3 regions of the Paenibacillus sp. FSL H3-0286 genome follow, and region 2 is predicted to be linked to each of the others. Evidence: riboswitches for the same ligand, from Rfam matches in the RefSeq annotation. Region 2 holds a riboswitch; each other region holds the start of a gene.
What was found. A riboswitch is a leader RNA that binds a small molecule or an ion and turns the genes downstream of it on or off. The one in region 2 is predicted to bind cobalamin.
Positions count from the first base shown of each region.

Region 1: linked by a shared signal. The riboswitch ahead of MHB37_RS03910 (S-layer homology domain-containing protein) and the one ahead of MHB37_RS02375 (anaerobic ribonucleoside triphosphate reductase) in region 2 are both predicted to bind cobalamin.
Region 3: linked by a shared signal. The riboswitch ahead of metE (5-methyltetrahydropteroyltriglutamate--homocysteine S-methyltransferase) and the one ahead of MHB37_RS02375 (anaerobic ribonucleoside triphosphate reductase) in region 2 are both predicted to bind cobalamin.

Region 1 covers NZ_CP150285.1:888,440-896,685, reverse strand. The annotation lists gene MHB37_RS03910 (S-layer homology domain-containing protein) at 1-3,493, opposite strand, end outside; cobalamin riboswitch at 3,656-3,857, opposite strand; gene MHB37_RS03905 (cellulase family glycosylhydrolase) at 4,199-5,920, shown strand; gene MHB37_RS03900 (hypothetical protein) at 6,305-6,886, opposite strand; gene arcC (carbamate kinase) at 7,079-8,029, opposite strand; gene MHB37_RS03890 (tetratricopeptide repeat protein) at 8,066-8,246, opposite strand, start outside.
Region 2 covers NZ_CP150285.1:541,408-549,653, reverse strand. The annotation lists gene MHB37_RS02395 (undecaprenyl-diphosphate phosphatase) at 1-707, opposite strand, end outside; gene MHB37_RS02390 (hypothetical protein) at 1,524-1,691, opposite strand; tRNA gene MHB37_RS02385 (tRNA-Thr) at 1,925-1,996, opposite strand; gene MHB37_RS02380 (MTH1187 family thiamine-binding protein) at 2,090-2,398, opposite strand; cobalamin riboswitch at 2,777-3,012, shown strand; gene MHB37_RS02375 (anaerobic ribonucleoside triphosphate reductase) at 3,254-5,239, shown strand; gene nrdG (anaerobic ribonucleoside-triphosphate reductase activating protein) at 5,236-5,751, shown strand; gene MHB37_RS02365 (ribonucleoside-diphosphate reductase subunit alpha) at 5,807-8,140, shown strand.
Region 3 covers NZ_CP150285.1:5,131,121-5,139,366, forward strand. The annotation lists gene msrA (peptide-methionine (S)-S-oxide reductase MsrA) at 1-787, shown strand, start outside; gene MHB37_RS23145 (DUF4349 domain-containing protein) at 885-2,000, opposite strand; gene MHB37_RS23150 (DUF1540 domain-containing protein) at 2,429-2,581, shown strand; gene metE (5-methyltetrahydropteroyltriglutamate--homocysteine S-methyltransferase) at 2,728-5,031, opposite strand; cobalamin riboswitch at 5,186-5,392, opposite strand; gene MHB37_RS23160 (undecaprenyl-diphosphate phosphatase) at 5,492-6,352, opposite strand; gene MHB37_RS23165 (DedA family protein) at 6,403-7,026, opposite strand; gene MHB37_RS23170 (FtsX-like permease family protein) at 7,044-8,246, opposite strand, start outside.

The DNA of each region.
Region 1 (8,246 bases), 350 kb from region 2:
CAATGTAGTCAGTGAAGTGATTGGTTTTTACAATTAAGTCATTTCCACTATCATAGGCATACTCAGACTTACCGCTTGCAAAACCTAAGTCATCACTTGCAAATTTTTGAATGGCATGAGGGGTGCCATTTTGAATATAAGCAGCTTCTTTTCCTTTAAGGTCCTTAAAGGTTAACGTAATAAATTGACTGAATTCTACTCTTGCACTACCACCCATGGAAAATGCTTGAAGAATGTTATCAAGCTTCTTGTCCCCAGGAATAATCTGATTCACACTATCTTTTAGTGCAGATTCTGCACCGGTTAAAGCTGAAATCAGTTCAATCGCAGAGGCATCCCCACTTGTAACTTTTGCACCCTTAGGAATGACTACAGATACGTTACCTTTTATGGCCTCTATCTGAGGAAGGTCGCTGTTACTTGGTAAATTGACACTAACCTTCGATTGATTTTCTTCCGAAATAGCTACTGTGATTTCTTTGTTGCTATCTCCAGTGCTGATCGGAACGATATAATCATTAGCGTCATTTGGGATTTCAACTTTCGGGTTCTCCCCAGAAGGTAACGGAAGTTCTTTCGGACCCTCTGGTTGCCCAGGCCCCGGTTCTTCTGGTTGTTCCAGTTTCACATCATTCATATCAAAGAGACGGTTGCTATGATTGATCAGACGATCATAGGACACAAGTGCATACGTACCTTGGTCCGTTGCCATATTGTCTACTTTGCCTGTGAGGATATGCTTAAATCCACCCTCAGGTGCAGCAAAGCTAAGTAATGCATCAATAAGCGAATTTCCACTTTTAACAAATCTAGCGTCAGTGTGCGGATCTACACCTACACCAGTTAAGGCTACAATTACCTGCGAGATACTCTCGCTGCTAGTGCTTCCCCAGCTTGTAAATCCGCCTTGATTGTTTTGGTTATCGGACAGCCATTGGATGGCCCGATCCACGGCAGCTTTTACATCATCACGGGTTGCATAATAAGGTGCAAGAGCTTGCATCGCCATCGCAGTCATATCGACATCGGCTTTGGTTACGCCTAATGCCCAGCCACCAGCTTCTGCTGTACCTTTTTTAACCTCTTTATCTAAAATGTACTGAACTAGTTTTTCTCTTGTGGTCTGTTCTGTAACTCCATCAACTACAGGGATCTCATAGTTATGGCTATCTAACGCGATCAGAGCAAAAATCGGACCATTATTGCCTTGCTTTTGGATATATTGATAATCAGCGAGTGCTTTTCTCAGATCATATCCCGCAACATTTGTGATATCTTTTCCGATAGAGGTAAGTCCTAGAATCGCTCTGGAATTCTCTGTGCTTTTATTGGCGTCGAGTTTTCCATCCTCTTTAATGATTGATGCTATTTTCGTAGCTACATTATTGTAATAGAGATCATAATAACCGTTAGGTACTGTATAGTTCGCCCGTGCCAGAGAAAGGATCGACCATTCTCCGCTGCCTGTTCCAAACGACGGGGTCTTTACAGTGTTTAGAATATAGGCAAGGCTTTTATTTAATTGTTGTTTGGCTACAACAGCAGTAGGTTGTTCTAATTGCACATCATTCATATCAAAGAGACGGTTGCTATGATTGAGCAGACGATCATAGGACACAAGAGCATACGTACCTTGGTCCGTTGCCATATTGTCTACTTTGCCTGTGAGGATATGCTTAAATCCACCCTCAGGTGCAGCAAAGCTAAGTAATGCATCAATAAGCGAATTTCCACTTTTAACAAATCTAGCGTCAGTGTGCGGATCTACGCCTACACCAGTTAAGGCTACAATTACCTGCGAGATACTCTCGCTGCTAGTGCTTCCCCAGCTTGTAAATCCGCCTTGATTGTTTTGGTTATCGGACAGCCATTGGATGGCCCGATCCACGGCAGCTTTTACATCATCACGGGTTGCATAATAAGGTGCAAGAGCTTGCATCGCCATCGCAGTCATATCGACATCGGCTTTGGTTACGCCTAATGCCCAGCCACCAGCTTCTGCTGTACCTTTTTTAACCTCTTTATCTAAAATATACTGAACTAGTTTTTCTCTTGTGGTCTGTTCTGTAACTCCATCAACTACAGGAATCTCATAGTTATGGCTATCTAGCGCAATCAGAGCAAAAATCGGACCATTATTGCCTTGCTTTTGGATATATTGATAATCAGCGAGTGCTTTTCTCAGATCATATCCCGCAACATTTGTGATATCTTTTCCGATAGAGGTAAGTCCTAGAATCGCTCTGGAATTCTCTGTGCTTTTATTGGCGTCGAGTTTTCCATCCTCTTTAATGATTGATGCTATTTTCGTAGCTACATTATTGTAATAGAGATCATAATAACCGTTAGGTACTGTATAGTTCGCCCGTGCCAGAGAAAGGATCGACCATTCTCCGCTGCCTGTTCCAAACGTTGGATTCTTTACAGTATTTAAAATATAAGCAAGGTTTTTATCTAACTGTTGTTTGACGGCAACTGTAGTTTCCAGTTTGTAAGTAACCTGATAAGTTACATTTGTTTTGTTTCCAGCTCCGTCAAGAGCCGTTACAGCAATTGCATTAATGCCTGAATTCAGAGTAGCTTTGTACTCCCCATTTGCGGGTGATAAAGTAACTCCATTCAGCTTCACTTCTGGAGTAATGTCACTATATACATTGTCTGTGACAGCTACTTTGAAGCTTATTTCTTTATTGGATACTTCCTGTTTATCTTGTATGCCACTTACTGTAATAACAGGGGGTTCAATGTCTAATGCATTATTAAGACCGACAAGCGCATGATCTACACTTATTTGAGAGCTTGCCATGTTTTCGAGCACGGAATAGGCTTCATAAACTGCCGATTGCACTACTGGTCTGTCCAAAATAGTTTCTTTATTAGGGGCACTATTAATCTCGGCGATTTCCGCAGTTAAAGCATCCTTATTGGCAAGTTGAACTGGGATTTCCCCCCAGCCGCCAAGATCAGAACCATAGCCATAAGTGGTGAACTGAGTTCGAATGATGTCACCGTCTTGAGGCTTATAATCGGTCATCCCAAACGGAGGAAACACATTATTTACTGCATACATCCAACCCGACATGGAGGTGTAGTCAAACTGACTTAACCAATCTGGGTCTGCTTTAGTGCCGACTGTATTCCCATCGGCTGAAATCATATCTAAAATATATTGTGGAATATTGACTTCGCTTCTGCCACTATCTTTAACTTCTGATAAATAAAAACCACTATCTATATTTCCTAAATATCTATAATTCCCATCACCTAGCGCACGTGTTATTAAAGATGCGCCATTATCGCCTTCATAAATCGGAACTTTAATAGGTTCCTTAATATACCCTTGGCCTAAGGTGAATTTCTCTACGGATACAGATACATACCCTTTAAGGGTAGAGCTTGCTCCATCTGCTTGAGCCGGGATTACACTTGTAGAGAATGTCGTAATAAATACAGCTACAATAAGTAACCACGCTAAAAACTTATTTTTCTTCATTTTTCCATAACCCTTCCCTTCATACCTATGATAAAAAACAGAATAAACTTTCTCATAACCACAAAAAAACCACTCAACATAAACGTCAAGAGGTTAAGATAGTGAACCACAATAATAGCTGGCAAACACTATTCAAGCACCTCTCTATCGATCGTAGAGTTTGATGGTGTAACAGAAAAAGGCAGATATTCTGGCTCAAGTATCATCACCCTTGCTGCCTTCCCAGTTTCCCAGTGGCATTTTGCAAGGACTCCTCTTTCACAGCGGCGGGACCGCGCGGGATTCACACCCGCTTTCCATTTAACCAATCTATGATTGTACTTCCGCAACATTCATAGTTGGCACCTATTTCTAATTTTAAATTTTCATGCTTCATCATAACTAATATATATGCTTTTGTCATGTTATATTTCTTTTTTGTATAACGGGCAGCTAGAGATAATCCTATTGAATAACCAATTTCTACGAGTAGGGTTATTCAAATAATTTCTTTATCCAACTGTGGGGCAAATTAATTTAAATCACTAATTCTTATATGAATTTACCACAAATTAGTAAGGTACTCGCTAAGTGTATTCTATGTTAGGGTATATTCAGAAAGCGTTTACAAAATAAAACTGGAGGTGTTTGCGTTCATTTAACCACCAAGTACAGCGTCAAAGCCAGGTCCAAGCATCCTAAATTTATCTCACAAAGGAGAATTCAATGACTACGCGAATCCAGAAATCCTTCTTATCATTGACACTTGTCACCGCTCTTCTGCTCTCTCTGTTCTCATCCATGGCCGCAGCTGCAACTAAGGACGAGCAACAAGCTAAGGCAGCGCCAAAGAGTAAGATCCAATCCTATGTAGACGAAATGCAGCCCGGATGGAACCTTGGCAATACTTTAGATGCTACAGGTGAGGATGAAACCTCCTGGGGCAATCCACGTGTGACCCAAGATCTTATTAAAAAGATCGCCGCTCAAGGCTATAAAAGCATTCGGATTCCTGTGACCTGGGATACTCACATGGGTGCGGCACCAGACTATACCCTAGAAAAGGCCTACCTCGACCGTGTGGAAGAAGTTGTCGGCTGGGCACTGGACGCCAAGCTTTATGTCATGATTAATGTCCACCATGATTCCTGGCTATGGGTAAGCCATATGGAAGAAAAACACGATGAAACGCTGGCACGTTATAATGCAGCCTGGACTCAAATTGCCGATCGCTTCAAGGACAAATCCGATAAGCTGATGTTCGAGAGCATAAATGAACCTCGATTCACCGATGGTGGAAGCACAGACGAAGCAAAAATGGAGCAAATGCTTACTGAACTTAATAACTCTTTCTATCAAATCGTGCGGAAATCCGGTGGGAAAAACGACCTCCGCCCACTTGTATTACCTTCATTAGAGTCTTCACCTACGCAAACAAGAATGGATCATCTCTATAAGACGATTACGGCTCTGAACGATCCAAATATTATTGCGACCGTTCACTTCTATGGCTTCTGGCCGTTTAGTGTGAACATTGCCGGCTACACCACATTTGAAAAAGATACAAAAAATGATATCACTCAAACTTTTGATAACGTTTACAATACATTTGTAGCTAAAGGCATCCCTGTCATCGTCGGCGAATTTGGTTTATTAGGTTTCGATAAAGACACGGGTGTGATTGAACAGGGCGAGAAGCTTAAATTCTTCGAGTATCTGACTTATTATTTGAAAGAAAAGAAAATGACTTCCATGCTCTGGGATAACGGGCAGCATTTCAACCGTAAAACTTATAAGTGGTCTGACCCTGAACTCCACAATGTATTAATGTCTGGTCTGAAGGAGCGTTCCTCCAGCACCGAAAGCGATTTGGTCTACCTAAAAAAAGGTGCACAAATCAAAGATACCAAGGTTAAGCTGAACCTGAACGGAAATAAGCTAACCACCATTAGTGCCAACGGAAAGTATCTGACCAAAGGTAAAGATTACACCTTAAATGGTGAGGAGCTCATCCTCAAAGCCAGCCAACTTAAAAAGCTCACAGCTTCCCAAAAATACGGTGAAAATGCCGTGCTGACTCTGAAATTCAACAAGGGTGTTGCGTGGAGACTTAAGGTGATTGTGTATGACACAGCTAAATTAAGCGATGCAAAAGGCACGACTGAATCCTTTGCCATTCCGACCACCTTTAATGGTAACCAGCTTGCCACAATGGAAGCTGTATATACCGCTGGTGGCAATGCAGGTCCGCAGGACTGGACTCCATTTAAGGAATTCGGCAATACCTTCTCACCTTCTTATAACACTAAAGAAATCAAGCTGCTTCCCGCGTTCTTTAAAGATGTTAAAGACGGCGAGGTAATCCTGAAGTTCCACTTCTGGAATGGTGATATCATCACCTACAAGATCACGAAGAGCGGAACAAACGTTGTAGGAAAGTCCTCTTAACCCCCCGTCCTGTTAACAACACAAATAGGGGTGTCCTTCGCAGGAACATCCCTATTTGTATTGCACCGATCACATATAAACCTCGTCATACGAAATTATCATCAACCGATAAATTAAATAAACGCCAAGATAGGCTCCGGTAATAAGAAACATTGGATTTAAAAATATCGCATGGATCGAGGTCATAAATACAGCATGATCTCTTAATATTTCGTAAATTGCCAAGGCAGAAATATTTCCAAAGATAATCGTACTTAAGACCGAAACAACATTGAAAACCATACGCCACTTTATCGATTTCCCCTGTAACATCAGCATAACAATGGGAACAAGAATACTACCAAGTACGATTAGAAATTTCATCCAGCTCACCTCGGTAATTTTTTAATCGTCCAGTTCCACACTTTCGATTTGTCCGTCTGCATTTACCGTCCACTCGATTTCAACGCCATTGTTCAATCCGAGCTTGTCTTCATCTTCAATGACTATATGATCAGGAATCGTTAAGGTTTGCTCTTTACCGCCCTCCACTTGAACAGTAACCTGCTTACCCTTAACCGCAGTGATCCTTCCGTCATATTCAATCTGCTGCAAAACAATCTTTTGATTCGGATCTGTGATGGTGACCCGCTTGCCTCCGTCAGTTAGCAGCTCAACCTTTTTATGATAGTTATCTTTTAACGAAACATCCTTGATAACTCTCTGAATGCTAACCCCCTCTGGAAGTTTCCCAGTATTTGAGCCGGGTGACGCAGATGTTAGGGGTTGATCTGTTGCGTTATTTGTAGGTACAGGTGTAGTTGCTTCTGCAGAAGGTGCTGCAGTTTCTACTTGAGCTGTTGGAGTAGGCACTTGAGTCTCATCCGCTGCTTTAGTGCAACCACTTAGCAATACCGTACATGCACAAATACAACAAAGAATTGTAGCCCTGGTAAAACGTTGTGTTGTTCCTTTATTCGATATCATCTTTTACCCCCGCATTTTAATGTATTTTTTTCTCTATAGTGGACATAGTTTTACCTCTTATCTTCCTTTTATTCACCAGAATATGGCCATCTGAAAGCAACAGTTAGATAACAATTCATGAATATGTCAAAAAACCGCCCTGATTTAGATCAGTGGCGGTCTCCATGAAATGATGAGATAAATTAGATCCTATTAATTTACAATATGTGTGCCAGCCTGTTGGCTCATCGCAGCTTTCATATTTTCCGGATTGGTAATGATAACTCTGCGTCCCTCTTTTTTCAAAAAGCCAAGACTTGCTTCAATTTTAGGCTGCATACTGCCAGCAGGAAAATGACCCTGCTCCGCATATACCAACATTTCTGCCGCTGTAACTTCTTCAAGAGCCTTCTGCTCAGGCGTACCGAAATTCACACATACCTGAGGAACTCCTGTTGTAATGATAAGAGATTCTGCATCGATCTGTTCGGCCAGCAGACTTGTAGCAAAGTCTTTGTCAATGACCGCATCGATACCTTCGTAGGTATTATTTTCGGTTTTGATCACAGGAATCCCGCCTCCGCCAACAGCGATTACCACATAACCCGTCTCAATGAGTGATTTAATGACGTCTTTTTCAACGATATCAATCGGCTTAGGCGATGGAACAACACGGCGGTAACCTCGACCTGAATCCTCAATGATGACCCAATCTGGCTTGGCACGCTTCATCTCCTCTGCTTGCTCAAGCGTGAAGAAGGAGCCCACTGGTTTCGAGGGAGACTGAAAATTCGGATCATTTTTGCTAACCTCGACCTGAGTAATGACTGTGGCAACCTTTTTGTCTAATCTGCGATGAATGAATTCATTTGTTAAGGCCTGCTGAATTAAATAGCCTATGCCCCCTTGCGTGCCCGCCACGCAATTGACCAGCGGAGTAACATCCATTCCAGTGACTTCCGAAGCCACCTCGCTTCGTCTCAGCTCGAATCCAACCTGTGGACCGTTGCCGTGAGTAACCACCACATCGTTGCCTGCTTGCACCAGATCAGCGATATTGACAGCAATTTCACGTACTGCCTCAGACTGATCCTCTATAGAATCGCGGCCATTGTCTTTCACCAATGAATTACCGCCAATGGCTACAACTATAAATTTACTCATTCCATTCCTCCTGACGGATCAGTTGATCCTCATTTATTAGCGTTTAAGGGCCAGCTGAAATTGTTCCTTCGCGAAGTGAAAATCCGGATTGGCAGGATTATAGCTGATAGCAATATCTATTTCTTGAATGGCCATTTCATGATCACCAAGTAAACCAAGTGACTGTGCCTTATGATGATGATATAAAGGATTGCTCGGATCGTTAGCAATTGCGTTC
Region 2 (8,246 bases):
ACTACTGCAATCATTGCCACAAGAAAGGATGTCGCAAAGCCAATTAACATTAGAAGCAAATCGTCAGAACTCAGCAAATCACGACTATCGTACAAATCCAACAAGCTTGCACCAAACATAACAGGCACAGAAATAAGGAATGTAAAATCTGCAGCGGCTTTTTGGCTAGTGCCAAGCAACAGGCCACCTGAAATCGTCGAACCTGATCTCGAAAATCCCGGCCATAACGCCAAGCATTGAAACAGACCAATTCCGAAAGCCTGTTTATAATTAATCCCATCGATAGTATCAGCGGTTTCAGTCCGCCTATTCCGCGCTGCAATGATCATCAACACGCCACCAACAACTAGACCTATCAAAACAGGGGTTGGGCCAAATAATTGGCTTTTTATTGTGTCCTTGAAGAGAAGATATAGGGTTAATGCTGGTAACATAGCCAAAATCATATGAATGACATTTAATCCTTTGCTTTTGGAAAAATCCATTCTAATCATATTAACCCCAATCTCCAAATACCTTTTCCAATAAAGAATTAAAACTGCCATCACTGCACCCAACTGAATAACAATTTTAAAAGTTATTGCAGCATCTCCCTCAAAGCTAAGCAAATCGCCTGCTAGAATAAGATGTCCAGTAGATGATACTGGTAAAAATTCAGTTAAGCCCTCTATTATGCCAAGTATTATTGCTTTAATTACATCAGTCATCAGTGCATTGTCCCCTTTCGGAAATAAAATCATTTAATTTCCAGTATAAGGGAGACAAGTAAACTTCCCCATCGATTAACCTAACAATATTCAATTCAGAATGACATAATTGTCACATTGCTCATTATTCCAGTCTTAAGTAACTCCTTTATTAAACTATCCTTTCCCGTTAGCATAACAACAGTATCAAACATTAAATTCAACCTGTATCAATAAAAAATCCGTTAACCTTCTGAACTTGCTGCCCGTTATTTGGATAATCAATTTCAGAGCATGCAGCAGATATGAACACCGAAACGTAACTTCCATTTGATCATTCTGCAGCCGCGTGCGTGGAGCCTCAATGACCATCATGATTCCAAAGCGCTGAGAAACCACACAGAACCGCCACCCCGACCAAGAATTGGGGGTCCTTTTTTTGGCAAAACACAAAATATTAAGTATAATGTTATTGTCGAAACGCTAAGGCGTCTGTACAGGATGGCTACCTGGCACTGATGATGGCAGGCCAAGCGCTTTATAAAGTTTTCTTTATGTGTATTTATACTTTAGGAGCGTGGTTATCTATGAAAATTAATATTACCGCACATTTTAACATTGATATTACTTTATCTCTTCATCTGTTAGCCGTAGCCAGTCTTGCTTATGAACTCAGTTCACTGACGAGCTCGTGAAATTCGAGCGAAAAGTATCTGTACTAAGACACCTTGTGGTGTCTTTTTTATTTTTATAGTAATTACCATCTAACCGATCTGCCCCCGCAAGAGAAAAGCAGCTTATGCTGCACCTCCGCCACATCCTTCATTCTGATTGCTGTCAGCTTGCGACACGCCTTCCATCTGCTCGACAGTGACCACTAGTCATACCGTTTTCATTACCGATTTCGCGCCATGTCTTATCTTCCTTGATACGTTTCTCCAGAAGAACAGGGAACAGCAGGGGCTGTCCATCATATTCGACTTCAGGAAAGATTAGGCCATTCATCAATAAATATCACTCTGGATACTTATTCACATGTTCTCCCCAATCTGCAGGAAGCGGTGCCCCGATGTATCGGAGATTCTATTCTAGGAACCCGAAAAGAAGTGGAGAAAATTGACGAGACACCCACTTTAATCGACTAAAGGTTAGAAGAATGTTAGAAGTTGATGCTTGTACAAAAAAAAGGCGCAGTTCCAAAAACCCGGGAACACGCGCCACTATCGACTTTGTAAGGATGCTGGTGAAGGGAATTGAACCCCCGGCCTACGCATTACGAGTGCGTTGCTCTACCCCTGAGCTACACCAGCTTAACGCTGTTTTTCTGTCAAACAAAAAATATTATACAACTTTCAGCCAGAAACGCAAGCCTATTTCTCCCTGTTTTCCGCCCTCCTAAACTGCTAATCCACCTGTAGCTTACGCTCCACAGACTCTAACTTTCCACGGCTAGTAGAGGGTTTATCGCGGCGGTCGTCTATTTTAAGTGAAGTAGAGACACGTTCTGCACCTGCGGCAAAAGGAGACTCATGCAAAGCTTCTACCGCGGCAAAAATGCGTTGCAGAGGCCCTTCGATGATCGTACCCATAGACGTAAGTTCATAAGTAATCCCTTCTACTGTCTTCAGCACCCGCTGCATATCCGCAACATAGCTGCTAAGACTGGTACTGCCTGTTCCAATTGGAATAACTGTAACTTCAGCGATAGGCATGAGAATACCTCCTCGAAATTTTATAGTAGCTGTCTCCTTCCATTGTAACAATTCCACCGCTCTGTCACAAACTAAGCAAGATTATCCTCCCTTATCTCTTCTATTTCTTCTGATTACTCCAAAATATGACTTTGGGCTAAGAGTATTTTCTCATGAGCAAATTCTAGGGTCATCTGCACTATATTTATGGACTCTTTGTGGCATCTTTTCGGACAATTTATGAATCATTTCGCATCTCCCTGTGGATCAATTGTGGATTACTTATGGACAGCCTGTGGATCATTTGTGGAGTACTTTTGAAGAACCCGCTCCCCGCGCGGGTTTTCTAAAAAACTGTTTACAAACACAACATCTTGGGTTATTTTTATCTAACGACAACAAAATATAGTGGAGACAGGCGCTTTGATCCTTAACCGGATTTAGAGCTTAATAGGGAAGCGCGGTGAGAATCCGCTGCGGTCCCGCCACTGTAACCGGATGGCCTTCTTAAGCTTCTGGGAAGCTTGAGAATCCACATCTCCCGGCAAATGCCACTGAGGGTTAGGAACACCCTTGGGAAGGCGCCGAGAGATCCCACGGAAGCCAGGAGACCTACCTGTTTCGACGACACCAACTATTGATGCCTGCGAGGAACAGGGATGGTGTCCGCATGCGGTCATCTACGTAGAGACCTCTGCAAATATCCGTGTGGATATTTACATAACGCATCGGGCATTTTCTGCCATCCTCGGGTAGGGGATGCTTTTTTTATGTAATCTGAACAAATATACGACTGCTTATAGCAGTCCAACTTCTTATGGATATATGGATTTGATGATAGATGTTTTTCTTTTATACTGAGAGGAGAGCTGTACAATGACGTTGTTGGAGAGACAATTTAATGGAGTAGAAAATGCACGGGAAGTTCTTTTAGAAGAGCTCATTGATTTAGGCCGGGATATTATCGACAGTCGGGATATGGACCTATTGCGCGAGAATGCCAATTTGAATGGAGAGAGTTTCTCCGGTAAAATGAGCAAGTTCGGCAGTGAATATTCAAAATGGTACGCCCGCAATTTTACGATGCCGCCGCAGCTAGTGCAGGCTATTGATGACAATGTCGTCTATGTGCATGATCTGGATCAATACGCGATTGGAACGACGAACTGTATTTTCATCCCGTTTGATAAACTTCTCCGTGAAGGTTTCAATACCGGCAACGGCAGCGTTCGTCCTCCGAACTCAATAATGACAGCTATGTCTCTGGTAGCGATTATTTTCCAATCCCAGCAAAATGCTCAATATGGTGGTGTATCCGCCAATAAACTCGACTATGATCTGGCACCTTATGTAACCAAATCCTTCGCCAAGCTGTTCCGCAAGGGTCTGGATTATTTTGAAGAAGGACAAGCTGATGAATCTTTGGGCGAGATTACGATGAGCCGGACCGATCTGGCGGAGTTATATCCAAGGGCGTTCCGTTTTGCACTAAAGGAAACCGAAATCGAAACTCTGCAAGCGGCTGAAAGTATGGTACATAATCTGAATACCATGTCCAGCCGATCCGGTGGACAAATACCGTTTACCAGCATCAACTACGGTACTTGTACTTCACCAGAAGGTCAGCTTGTGATCAGTTCTCTGCTAACCGCAACTATGAACGGACTTGGCAGCGGAGAAACACCAGTGTTCCCGATTCAAATCTTCAAATGCAAGCAAGGAATCAATCAACAGCAAGGCGATCCTAACTATGAACTGTTCCTAAAAGCAGCTGAATGTTCTGCGCGCAGACTATATCCAAACTTCGCTAATCTGGACGCTCCGCTCAACTTGCAGTATTATGATTCAAGTGATCCTGATACGGAGTTCGCTACAATGGGCTGCCGAACCCGAGTGCTCGGTGACCGTTTTGGGCGTAATCATTGCTCTGGGAAGGGCAACCTTTCCTTTAATACACTAAATCTGGTTCGGCTAGGTCTTGCACACGGCACAGTAACAGGCAGACGTACCGTCGCAGACGAAGCTGGCTTCTATGAAGATCTAAATCATTATATGGATATTGCGCTGGAAGGACTTCTCCATCGCTTCCACATCCAAACCGCACAAAAAGCTAAAGCTTCCGATTTCATGATGCGAGAAGGCGTTTGGGAAGGCGGCGAACATCTTGCACCCGATGACACTGTAGGCGATCTGCTGAAGCATGGCAGTCTGTCTCTTGGCTTCATCGGTATGGCGGAATGTATGAAAGCTATGTACGGCAAACACCATGGCGAGGATATGGAAGTTCATGCCAAGGCGCTGGCTATCGTGCGTCATATGCGGGACTATTGCGATCGGAAAAGTGAGGAACTGGATCTTAACATCACCCTGTTCGCTACTCCAGCAGAAGGTTTGTCCGGTAAATTCACCAAAGTTGACCGCAAGGTACTGGGTTCCATTCCGGGCGTAACCGACCGTGAATATTATACGAACTCTTTTCACATCCCTGTATACTTCGATCTGGGTGCTGCTCAGAAGATCAGCTTGGAAGCTCCTTTCCATGAATACTGCAATGCCGGGGCTATTTCTTATGTCGAATTAAACGGCAATGCCCGCAACAACCCATCGGCTTTTATCAAAATCATTAAATATGCGCTCGAACAACAGGTCAGTTATTTCAGCATTAACCATCCGATTGACCGCTGCTCCAGCTGTGGATACGAAGGCGTAATTGGGACAAACTGTCCTTCCTGCAACGCAAATGAGAATGACGTGCACATCCGCCGTTTGCGCAGAGTTACAGGTTATTTAACCGGCGACTATCAGACCCGCTTTAATGCCGCCAAACAAGCTGAAGTTCGGGATCGCGTTAAGCATCTATGAATATTTGCGGTTACTATCCGGAGTCGATTAACGAGGGAGAGGGCATGCGGGCCGTCCTCTTTCTCAGCGGCTGCCGCCATCGTTGCCCGGGATGTTTTAATCCCGAGACATGGAACTTTAAATATGGAGAAGTCTTCACCTTAGAACGACAACATGAAATCATCGCAGAAATCGCCGCTAACCCTTTGCTGGATGGTCTGACACTGGCAGGCGGCGATCCTTTTTTCTCAGCAGAAGAGTTGCTGGGGTTCATTCATGAGCTTCGCACTGTACTGCCAGGGTTCTCAATCTGGATTTACAGTGGTTATACGTACGAAGAACTTACAGCCCTTCCCGGTACGCCGGAGTGGAATCTACTTAAACAGTGTCAGGTGTTAATAGATGGAAGATTTGTAGAAGAACTGAAAGATACTACGCTTCTCTACCGGGGAAGCTCCAACCAACGCATTATCGACATTCCGGCCAGCATGAACGGCTCGGAGGTCTTTCTGTGGCAGCCTGCTGCGCTATAATATATCAATTTTTGATATTGAAAATTAATTTGAAATAAGAAGGGATGAACTAACCATGCCGCAATTCGTAGTAAAACCGGATAATCGCCAACTGGCTTTTGATGAGAACCGTCTTTCCGTCTACGCTGACCGTATTCTGGAAGGTCTCGATCAACTAAATAAAGAAACTTTGCTGCGTGGAGTGAATTCCAAACTGCGTCGTGACTCGGTAAGCGGAGAAGAAATCAGCAACGCCTTCACCATGAGCGCTCTAGAGCTTGTAACAAAAGAAGAGCCTAACTGGAAGTTCGCAGCTGCCCGCGCCCTTCTGACTACCCTTTATAAAAAAGCTGCCGTCCATCGCCGCTACAAAGCTTATCCAGAAGAGCCTTACGGTGAATTGTATCCACTAATTACGGATCTCGTGAAAAAAGGAATCTATCGCGAAGAACTTCTAAGTCATTACACCAAAGAACAAATTATCGAACTAGGCGGGTGTATCGATTATACACGCGACCTTTTGTTTGACTATATCGGTCTGCTTACGCTATCCGACCGTTATTTGGCGCATGATTTTGACGGCCGTGTAATGGAGCTTCCACAAGAACGTTATATGATTATTGCTATGTACCTGATGCACCGTGAGCCAGCTGAGAAACGTCTTGAGCTTGTAAAAGAAGCTTATTGGGCTATGAGCAACATCTATATGACTGCTGCTACACCTACAATGTCCAATGCCGGCAAAAAGGTCGCTGGACAACTATCCAGCTGCTTTATTGATACTGTAGACGATTCCCTAGAGGGTATCTTTGACTCCAATACAGACGTAGCACGTCTAAGCAAAATGGGTGGCGGCATCGGCGTTTACCTCGGAAAAGTACGAGCACGTGGTTCGGATATCCGTGGCCACAAGAACACAAGCTCCGGCGTAATCCCTTGGATTCGCCAGTTGAACAATACAGCAGTCAGTGTAGACCAGTTGGGCACACGTAAAGGTGCTGTAGCTGTTTATCTTGATGTATTCCATAAAGATATTCTCGCTTTCCTCGATCTTAAGCTGAACAACGGTGACGAGCGCATGCGTGCACATGACGTGTTCCATGGCGTCTCCCTACCTGACCTGTTCATGGAAGCTGTAGAATCGCGCAGCCATTGGAACCTCTTCTGCCCTCATGAGGTGAAAAAGGTCATGGGCTGGACAGATAAAAATGGCCGTCCACTAGGATTGGAAGATTTCTACGATGAAGAGCTTGGCAAAGGTACTTTCCGTGAAAAATATGCTGAGGCTACAGCGAACCTGGAATTATCCCGGATCACTGTTCCTGCGATCGACATCATGAAACGGATTATGAAATCACAGCTAGAGACGGGTACACCGTACATGTTCTACCGCGATACCGTGAACCGGACCAACCCAAACCGTCATCAAGGTATGGTTTTCTCCTCCAACCTGTGTACAGAAATTATGCAGAATCAGTCTGCAACAGTTATTGAGCAAGAAGAATTAGTAACTAAAGATGGCCAGACCCGGATCGTTATTTCCAAAATCCCTGGCGACTTCGTAGTCTGCAATCTGAATTCGATTCACTTAGCACGGGCGATTCCAGCTGGCGTATTAGAAAGACTTGTTCCGATCCAAGTTCGTATGCTTGATAACGTAATCGACATTAATAATATTGAAGTTCTGCAGGCACAATACACGAACAGCCAGTACCGCGCAGTAGGTCTCGGCACATTCGGCCTGCATCACCTATTGGCACTCAAGGGCATTCGTTGGGAATCCGATGAAGCCGTAGAATATAACAATCATTTATATGAACATATCAACTACCTGTTGGTTCGTTCGAGCATGGAGCTTGCCCGTGAAAAAGGCCGTTATCCGAAATTTGCTGGATCCGATTGGGAGACTGGCGCATACTTCACTTCCCGCGGTTATGTTAGCGGTGAGCAAGAAGGTAAATATGTAACGACTGAGCAATGGCGCGAGCTGCAAGAAGAAGTAGCTAAGGACGGCGTACGTAACGCTTGGATGTTCGCCATTGCGCCGAATGGATCTACATCGATTATTGCCGGCTCCACCGCCAGCATTGATCCACTGTATGAACTGCTTTCCTATGAAGAAAAAACAACTTATAAGATTGCTAACCCAGCACCGGATCTGTCCGACAAAACGATCTGGTACTATAAGACAGCATTTACGATTGACCAAAACTGGTCGATCCGCATGGCTTCTGCTCGCCAGCGTCACGTCGATCAAGGCCAAAGCTTCAACCTGTATGTCCGTCCTGACATCAAGGCTACCGAGTTCCTGGAACTGCATCTGAATGCCTGGAAGGGCGGCTTGAAATCAACTTATTATGTGCGTAGCCGTGCTTTGACTATAGAAGAGTGTGAATCTTGCGCTAGCTAATTATCTTAGTGCCCTAAATAGAAAAACGATGATGAATTTCGTAACTGCGAGGAATGTTTGGGCTTCCGGCCGCTGTTGTCATCAGAGGTCTTGATCTTTACCGCTA
Region 3 (8,246 bases), 2.5 Mb from region 2:
ACAAATTACGTTCAATCCAGAAATTTTCCCTTATAGCAAGCTGCTTGAGTTATTCTGGCAGCAAATTGACCCAACCGACGCGGGTGGACAATTCCATGATCGCGGCACCTCTTACGGAACGGCTATCTTCACCCATTCTGAAGAGCAGAAGCAACAAGCAGAGGCTTCCAAGGCAGCTTTGCAAGAAAGCGGCCGATTCGCTAGCCCGATTGTTACCCCGATCCTCCCGGCAGCAACCTTCTATCCTGCCGAAGAATATCATCAGGGCTACCATCGTAAGAACCCGGGCCACTACAAACGTTACCGTAAGGGTTCCGGACGAGAGGATTTTATCGAAACCCACTGGACACATAAAGAAGACAAACTAAGCTTGAAAGAACGTCTGACGCCACTTCAATATGAAGTCACTCAGAATAGCGCTACAGAGTCACCTTTCCGAAATGATTTTTGGGATCACCACGGAGAAGGCATTTATGTAGATATCGTATCTGGTGAAGCATTATTCAGTTCGCAGGATAAATACGATTCCGGTTGTGGCTGGCCCAGCTTTACACGTCCGATTCGCGATTACGCCGTGAAGGAAAAGACGGACCTCAGCCATTTGATGGTTCGCACAGAAGTGCGCAGCAAAGTAGCAGATTCCCATCTAGGTCATGTCTTCGACGATGGTCCAGGGGAAAACGGCCTGCGCTACTGCATTAATTCAGCAGCACTGCGCTTTATACCAAAAGAGGATCTGGAGAAAGAGGGCTATGGCGAGTATCGTGTAATCTTCCAGCCTGCCTAATCTTCGATAAAAGCGAAATACTGTACTGTCTTACAGAAAAGAAAAGCCTCCAATTCACGGTATACCATGAATTGGAGGCTTTTTAATTCATAGGAGCTTATTCTTTATTCTCGTCCTCGTTAGCTTTCTTATCCTTTATTGAGGTTGTCACCTTTGGCTCTGCTGGTCCAGGGAGTACCGCCTTGTTCAGTTCCCGATTTTCCTGCCGTATCCGCTGGGTCTGCTGCTCCCGTCGTGCACGGATATTTTTGCGGGCAAACCAAACGATGACTAAAATAATGCCCGCACCGATTAGAATCGGCAATGCACCTGCAAGAATTACAAAAATCCACTGAAACATAACAGATAGTGCGTTCAGGCTTCCTTTTAAAGCATCCGATGCCCGTTCTAGCAATGGACCTTGCTCTGCCTTTTCCTTCACGGCTAAGCTCTCATCCGTCTGGTACACTCTAAGCTCTACCGTTGAAAAAGATACGTTCTGATCTATATATCGCATTCTGCCTTTGATCTGCTCAATCGTTTCTTGAATCGAACCAAGCTCGTTTGCAAAGGCGACCAGATCACTTGATTTCGTTGCTTTTTTCATAAACTCTGTGTATTGAGCTTCCATTAACTGCTTTGCCTTTAGACGCGACTCCAGATCAACATACTCCTCCGAGACATCCTGACCTTGAATACTGCGTTGTAGCGATTCGTGTTTTACTTTTTCCAAATTATTCAGAAAAGGAGAGAACCCGGAGGCAGGCACCTTAAGGATAAACGTCCCTCCTTGCTCATATTGCGACATGTTTTCGTTAAACTCTATAATATATCCTTTAGCCATCGTTACCATGTTGCGGATTTCAGTCTGAGCTTTACCGTAATCTTCTACTTCCATAGTCAGATTGGCATGATAGATTAGCTTCTTGTTCAATCCTTCCACGACATCACTGCCCGTGAATCCCGCGTTCCCTTGATCCGTGTTCTCTGATGTCAAACCTTTTTCAACTGGGGCTTCGTTGCCTCCCGCTGCTGTCTCAGCTTCTGCTGAGGTGCTCTTATCCGCTAATGTAGCTTTCGAAGATTGCTCAGTGGTTGCTGCAGCAGAATTACTCGTATTTCCGCCGTCACCAGCTAATTTGTCTGCCGCCGAATTGTTATCACCCGAGCCACAACCTGCCAATACCACCGCAAGAATTAATAAACATAAGTAATGCAGACCCCATTTGCGCATTCTCATTCCTCCAAAAGTGTAGTGGTTATCCCTAGCATTGTAACGTTACGGAATGTCATGTTCTGTACAGATCTCTTCCGTCTCTCATTTCTATAACGCCCCAAAACTTGGAAGGTTGCACTGGAATATGGAATTTCGGTAAATTTCTTTTGGTTTTTCTTGTTGAATACACAAAAAGCCGCATTTCTGCGGCTCTTATTGGACATATTTTTGATGTGGGAAGGTGACCCGAAAGTTAAAGAACTTATTTGCTTACAAACTCATTATTTGGTACAATTACCACGTCTAACCTAGTAAAAAAAGCCAAATACCCTCTATTCATAATGAATGAGGGCGTGACACGGCTTTGTTGAGACAAGCTCCACCTTGCTGAACAGAGCCGTTCATTGAATGATACTATCAATTACTATAAGGGGAGGTGAACCCTCATGGCAAAAGACGTAGTTTGTGAAGTTAACTCCTGCACCCACTGGGCAGAAGAGAACAAATGCAGCGCTGAATCGATCTTCGTAGCTTTCCACAGCTCCCAAGAACCAAAACGCGCAGAAGAAACAGATTGCAAAACTTTCGAAAGTAAATAAGTAAATGCCTGAAGGGACCCTCCACGGTTCCTTCTTTTTCTTTTTCATTCTAACAAGATTGAGAATTATTATCAAGTAGCTGATTATAAAAAAATAAGTGAACTAAAAAGCCAGGGTAAATTACCCTGGCTCTAATTTATTTATGTCTATTTTGATGCAATAACCCCTGACTTTTCCCTCGCAATAGCAGCAGCGCTTACCATGTTACGTAGTGCATCCTCTGTCTCCTGCCAGCCACGTGTTTTCAGACCGCAATCCGGATTAATCCAGAACTGTTCAGGGTCCAGCACCCGCAGCGCACGATCGATATTCGCCGTCATTTCTTCTACAGCCGGAACCCGCGGGCTATGGATGTCATACACTCCAAGACCGATTCCTTTATCATAGGCCTGCTCCTCAAAGCTGATAATCAGCTCCCCATGGCTACGTGAAGTCTCAATGGAGATTACATCAGCATCCATAGCCGATATGGAATCGATCATGTCATTGAATTCGCTATAGCACATATGCGTATGAATTTGTGTCGTAGCCTTCACATGGTTCGTAGCAACGCGGAACGACTTCACTGCCCAGTTCAGGTAATGCTCACGGTCTTCTGCCTTAAGCGGAAGTCCTTCACGTATAGCCGGCTCATCCACTTGAATCATTTCGATGCCTGCATCTTCCAACGCTTTTACTTCATGGCGAAGGGCAAGAGCAATTTGATTGGCTACCTCTTCCCGGCTGAGATCATCACGTACAAATGACCAATTGAGGATAGTTACAGGACCCGTCAACATTCCTTTAACCGGAAGCTTCGTCAACGATTGTGCATAGACACTTTCTTTAACAGTCATAGGCTGTATAAATGCAACATCCGCGTAGATCACCGGTGGCTTAACGCAACGGGAACCGTAGGATTGAACCCAGCCATTACTAGTAAACAAGTATCCATCCAGCTTTTCTCCGAAAAACTCCACCATATCTGTACGCTCGAACTCACCGTGGACCAGAACATCCAGACCTAGCTTTTCTTGGAAGGTAATTGCATCCGCGATCTGCTCACGAACAAATCCATCATAACGCTCCTGATTCCAGACCCCTTTACGCCATTTCAATCTCGCCTGACGCACTTCTACTGTCTGCGGGAAGCTACCAATTGTAGTGGTTGGCAGAAGTGGAAGCTGCCATTTCTCTTGCTGCACCTTTAAGCGTTCAGCAAAAGGCAAACTGCGTTGGTCCGGCAAAGCTGCAAGTGCAAGCACTTGCTCCGCCACATCCTTACGGCCACGCTCAGGTAGTGCGCGGAATGCTGCAATAGCTTCACGACTAGCGGCCAGCGCTGCTTTAGAAGCTTCTCCTTTATCTGCGAGGGCTGCTCCGAGCAAACTAAGCTCTGCAAGCTTCTCATCGGCAAAAGCTAACGCATTCTTAACTGTCGCCTTCTGCTTCACCTCACCTTGAACGGTGACTGGGACATGCAGCAGACTGCAAGAAGGCTGAAGAATAAGACGATCAAGCGGCACATGAACGCTGAGCTTTTCTACCAGTTGCAGCTTAGCGTCTAAATCGGAACGCCAGATGTTCCGTCCATCAATAATTCCGGCACCCAGCCATTTGTCCTTCGGCCAGCCAAGACGTTCGATAGAAGCCAGATTCGCTCCACCATCGTGCACAAAGTCAAGACCCAAGCCTTGAACAGGCAACTCTAGCAGTGCCTCCAACGGTTCAGCAGCTTCGAAATACGTCTGTAAAATAATATTCAAGCCCGGCACGGAGCCGGCAATTTCTGTGTATATCGAGTTAAGCAGTGTTAATTCTTCTTTACTTATGCCTGTAACAATCGCTGGCTCATCGATTTGTACCCAGCTTACCCCTTCTTGCTTCAGTTCCTGTAGCAGTTGAACATAGACTGGAACAAAACGTGCAGCAATCTTGGCGATATCTGCCGCTGCGTAACCTTTGGACAGCTTAAGGAAGGTATACAGACCTAAAAGTACCGGTTTACCTTCAATCCCTGCCTGCGATTTAGCAAAACGATAAGCCGCTAGAGGTTTATTTTCAGTCAGGCGTGGTGTTTGTGTGCCGATCTCTGGAACGATATAGTGATAGTTCGTATTGAACCATTTGGTCATCTCACAGGCAGTAGCCTCAGTATTACCACGGGCCATTGCAAAATAAAGATCAAGCCCGATGTCGCCGCCATCATACGTGTACCGTGGAGGTACAATTCCAAACATAACAGCCGTATCCAACACATGGTCATAAAAAGTAAAATCATTCACCGGAATAAGCTCAATTCCTGCCTCTTGCTGGGTCTTCAAATGCTGCAGCTGAATTGCTGCCATTTCGGAGCGGAATTGCTCTTCATTTATTTTCCCCTGCCAGTAGGCTTCCAGTGTCTTTTTCCACTCGCGGTTCTTTCCGATTCTCGGATATCCAAGATTACTTACTTTTACTTTATTCGTCATCTCGATACACTCCCTCTTCCATCTCTTATTTCAAACTCCAAAGCTACTTGCTTTCCTATAAAAAAGAGCGCCCTTCCCTAAAAAAGTCAAAGGGAAAGACGCCCATGATATACCCATGGTTAACGTCTAACACCTCCCTATCTTCCGTAGGTGAAGCAGTGCTGTTGAAACAGGCAGGTCTCCTGGCTAGCGGCGTCAACATCTTGAGCAGTCTTCCCAGCAGTAGTAAATTGCCAGTGACCTCTGTTGCTCGAGATTCTTCCGTTACAGTGGCGGGACCGCATCGGCTTCGAACCGAATTTCCCTATTAAGCCTACCGAATTACTATTTTCCGGTCAGCACCTGTCTCCGATATCATTCATCATTTGAGTGTCTTAATCTGATGTCATCATACGTGAAAGCCCCAGCAATCTGCAATAGATTACTGGGGCTTCTGTTATATCGATTCCTTATAACGGACTTAGAAAAATACGAAATATACTACAGCAGCAAGAATTATACGGTATATAGCAAACGGTAAGAGCTTGATACGATTGATCAGTTTTAAGAAGAAACGCATCGATAACAGCGCAAATAGGAAGGCACTAATAAAGCCTGCAATAAAAAACGGCAACGCGTCCATGGTGAAATATTGCCAGTTTTTCATCAGTGACAACAGACTGGCACCTGCCATGATGGGTACTGCCATAATAAACGTAAAATCAGCAGCGGCACGATGGCTCATCCCGAGGAGTACTCCACCAGAAATCGTCGAGCCCGAGCGTGAAAATCCAGGCCATAACGAAAAACACTGTACAAGACCTACACCAAGTGCCTGTTTGTATGTAATCTGATCTACACTCTCAGTTCTGATCTTCTTCGGCCCAAACAGATCGGCAATAATCATTAATATAGCCCCAATCACTAGACCAATTAACACTGTTGAGGTAGAGAATAAATGCTCATCAATATAATCATTAAACAGAACACCTAACACACCTGCAGGCACTAACCCTACCAGAACCTGAGTCAGCTTGAGATGCCCGCCCTGCTCCAACTGCGGTAGCTCCTCTGTTACAGGATCCAACTGCTTACGGCTGAAACGCTTTAAGCCTAACAAATCAATGAACCGATTTCTAAAGATCACAACAACCGCTAATATTGAACCCAGTTGAATAACTACTTTGAAGGTATTTGCTGTATATTGTCCAAATAACTCCTGTGATTTCAGCCACATATCATCAACAATAATCATATGACCCGTGGAGGATACTGGAGCAAATTCGGTTAAACCTTCAACAAGCCCCAAAATAATGGCTTTAATAATCGTTAATAGCTCCATTTGTTTCCCTCCTTTTTAATAGTCATTTCTATTATCAGTCCACTACCCGCTTAGCCCTCAGTGTTCATTCTCCGGCTGCGTTTGCGGAAGTACAGAAACCCAAGGATAACTAATCCGCCAGCAATTAGTACATAGACTACATTGGAGTACACATCCATGTACACGGCAATGTCTTCCCAGGATTCGCCCAATACCGCGCCAATAAGCACAAGCAGCAAATTCCATCCCAATGTGCCAATCGTTGTGAAGATCATAAATACTCCAAATTTCATGCCCGACATTCCCGCCGGAATCGAAATCAGACTGCGGACCAGCGGAACCATCCGACAAAACAATACAGTCCAGTAGCCATATTTATCAAACCAGGCGTCAGCCTTGTGGATATCTTTTTTACTGACCCTAATTAGGCTACCCCAGCGTTCAACCAGTTTCTCTAACCGGCTCACATCCAATAATCGGCCAATATAATAGAGAATTACTGCACCCAGTAGTGAACCAGCCGTGGCAGCAATGATTACACCAGGGATCGTCAAGCTCGTCGTAGTCGTCATAAATCCTCCAAAGGGCAGGATCACTTCTGAAGGAATTGGTGGAAATATATTTTCAAAGGCCAGCATCAGAAAAATACCGAAGTAACCAAACTGCTCCATAAAATCTGTAATCCATGCTTGCATCTTGTTACCCCCATTTCTCATATCAAGTTCTTCTTCAGGTTGCGTAAATAGCGGCTGCGAATAAAAAAGAAGTATAGTCCTTGAACAGCCAAATATCCGAGTAACACCGCGCCTGTCTCCGTTGCGATAGATAAGTAGAACAACCGTTGAAGCGCAATAAAGGCAAACACACTGTGTAAAATAGCTATTCCGACCGGCACAAAAAACAACAAAGACAGCTGAATCGTAACTATTCGATTGAGTTCTTTATCCGTAAGTCCCATCTTGGACAAAGTGGAATATTGATTGCGATCATGATCAAGATCGGTATATAACCGGAAGTAAAGAAAGCTGCCTGCCGCGATAAAAAAGACAGTACCCACCAGCAAGGAAGCAAAAAGCATTGTGTTATACAATGTTTTCTGAAGCTCAAACAGCGTGCCGCTGATCACAATCGCATACGGAGAATCACTTTCATAGGACTGTTTGCCTTTATGGGCAAGATCAGCAGCGATACCTACCGTCTGTGGAAAATCCTCTACATAAAAACCTGTATAAAGATCCGTCTGCACGGGATCAATAGCGCTGTAGAGCTCATCACTGATCACGACACCACTAAAATCCCCGCCATCTCTACCATCCAGCTCCGGCAATAAATATTCGGCGATGGGAACTTGCTCGGTATAACCTATTTCTTTAATGGCAAGTCCTTGCTGCAAGGAATAGACCGCTTTTACTCTGCCTTCTGTTAAACTGCGATCACGCTGTGAACCAATCATCACCAGACCTTCGTTACCCACCAGAGCACGCTCATCTGTTGGGAACCCTGCACGTTGCAGGGCGAGATTATAATCACTGAAAGCAATCAAGGGAAGGCGTAAAGTGCGATCGGGTCCAGTCTGAGCTTCAACCTCAGCATATTTAATCGGGATACTAAGCGCCTCATAAGGGAGTTCGTGCGTCTTGAGCTCTTCCTTAATTTCGTTCAGATGCTGATCAAAGGGTACATCCGCCTGATTTCCTTTGGCTACATAACCCACTGCTGCGGGATAATCCAATTTCAGCTCTCTGGAAAGTGTATGTATCGATGCAAATACCCCTACGGAAGTGAAGGAGACTGCGGATACAATCGTCACCATAAAAAACATTCGGCCATTCTCTTTCCAGCGGTAGGACAAACCGGATAAAGTGATGATATTCGTACGATGCCAATACAAGTGCCGAATGTCCTTAAGCAGCTT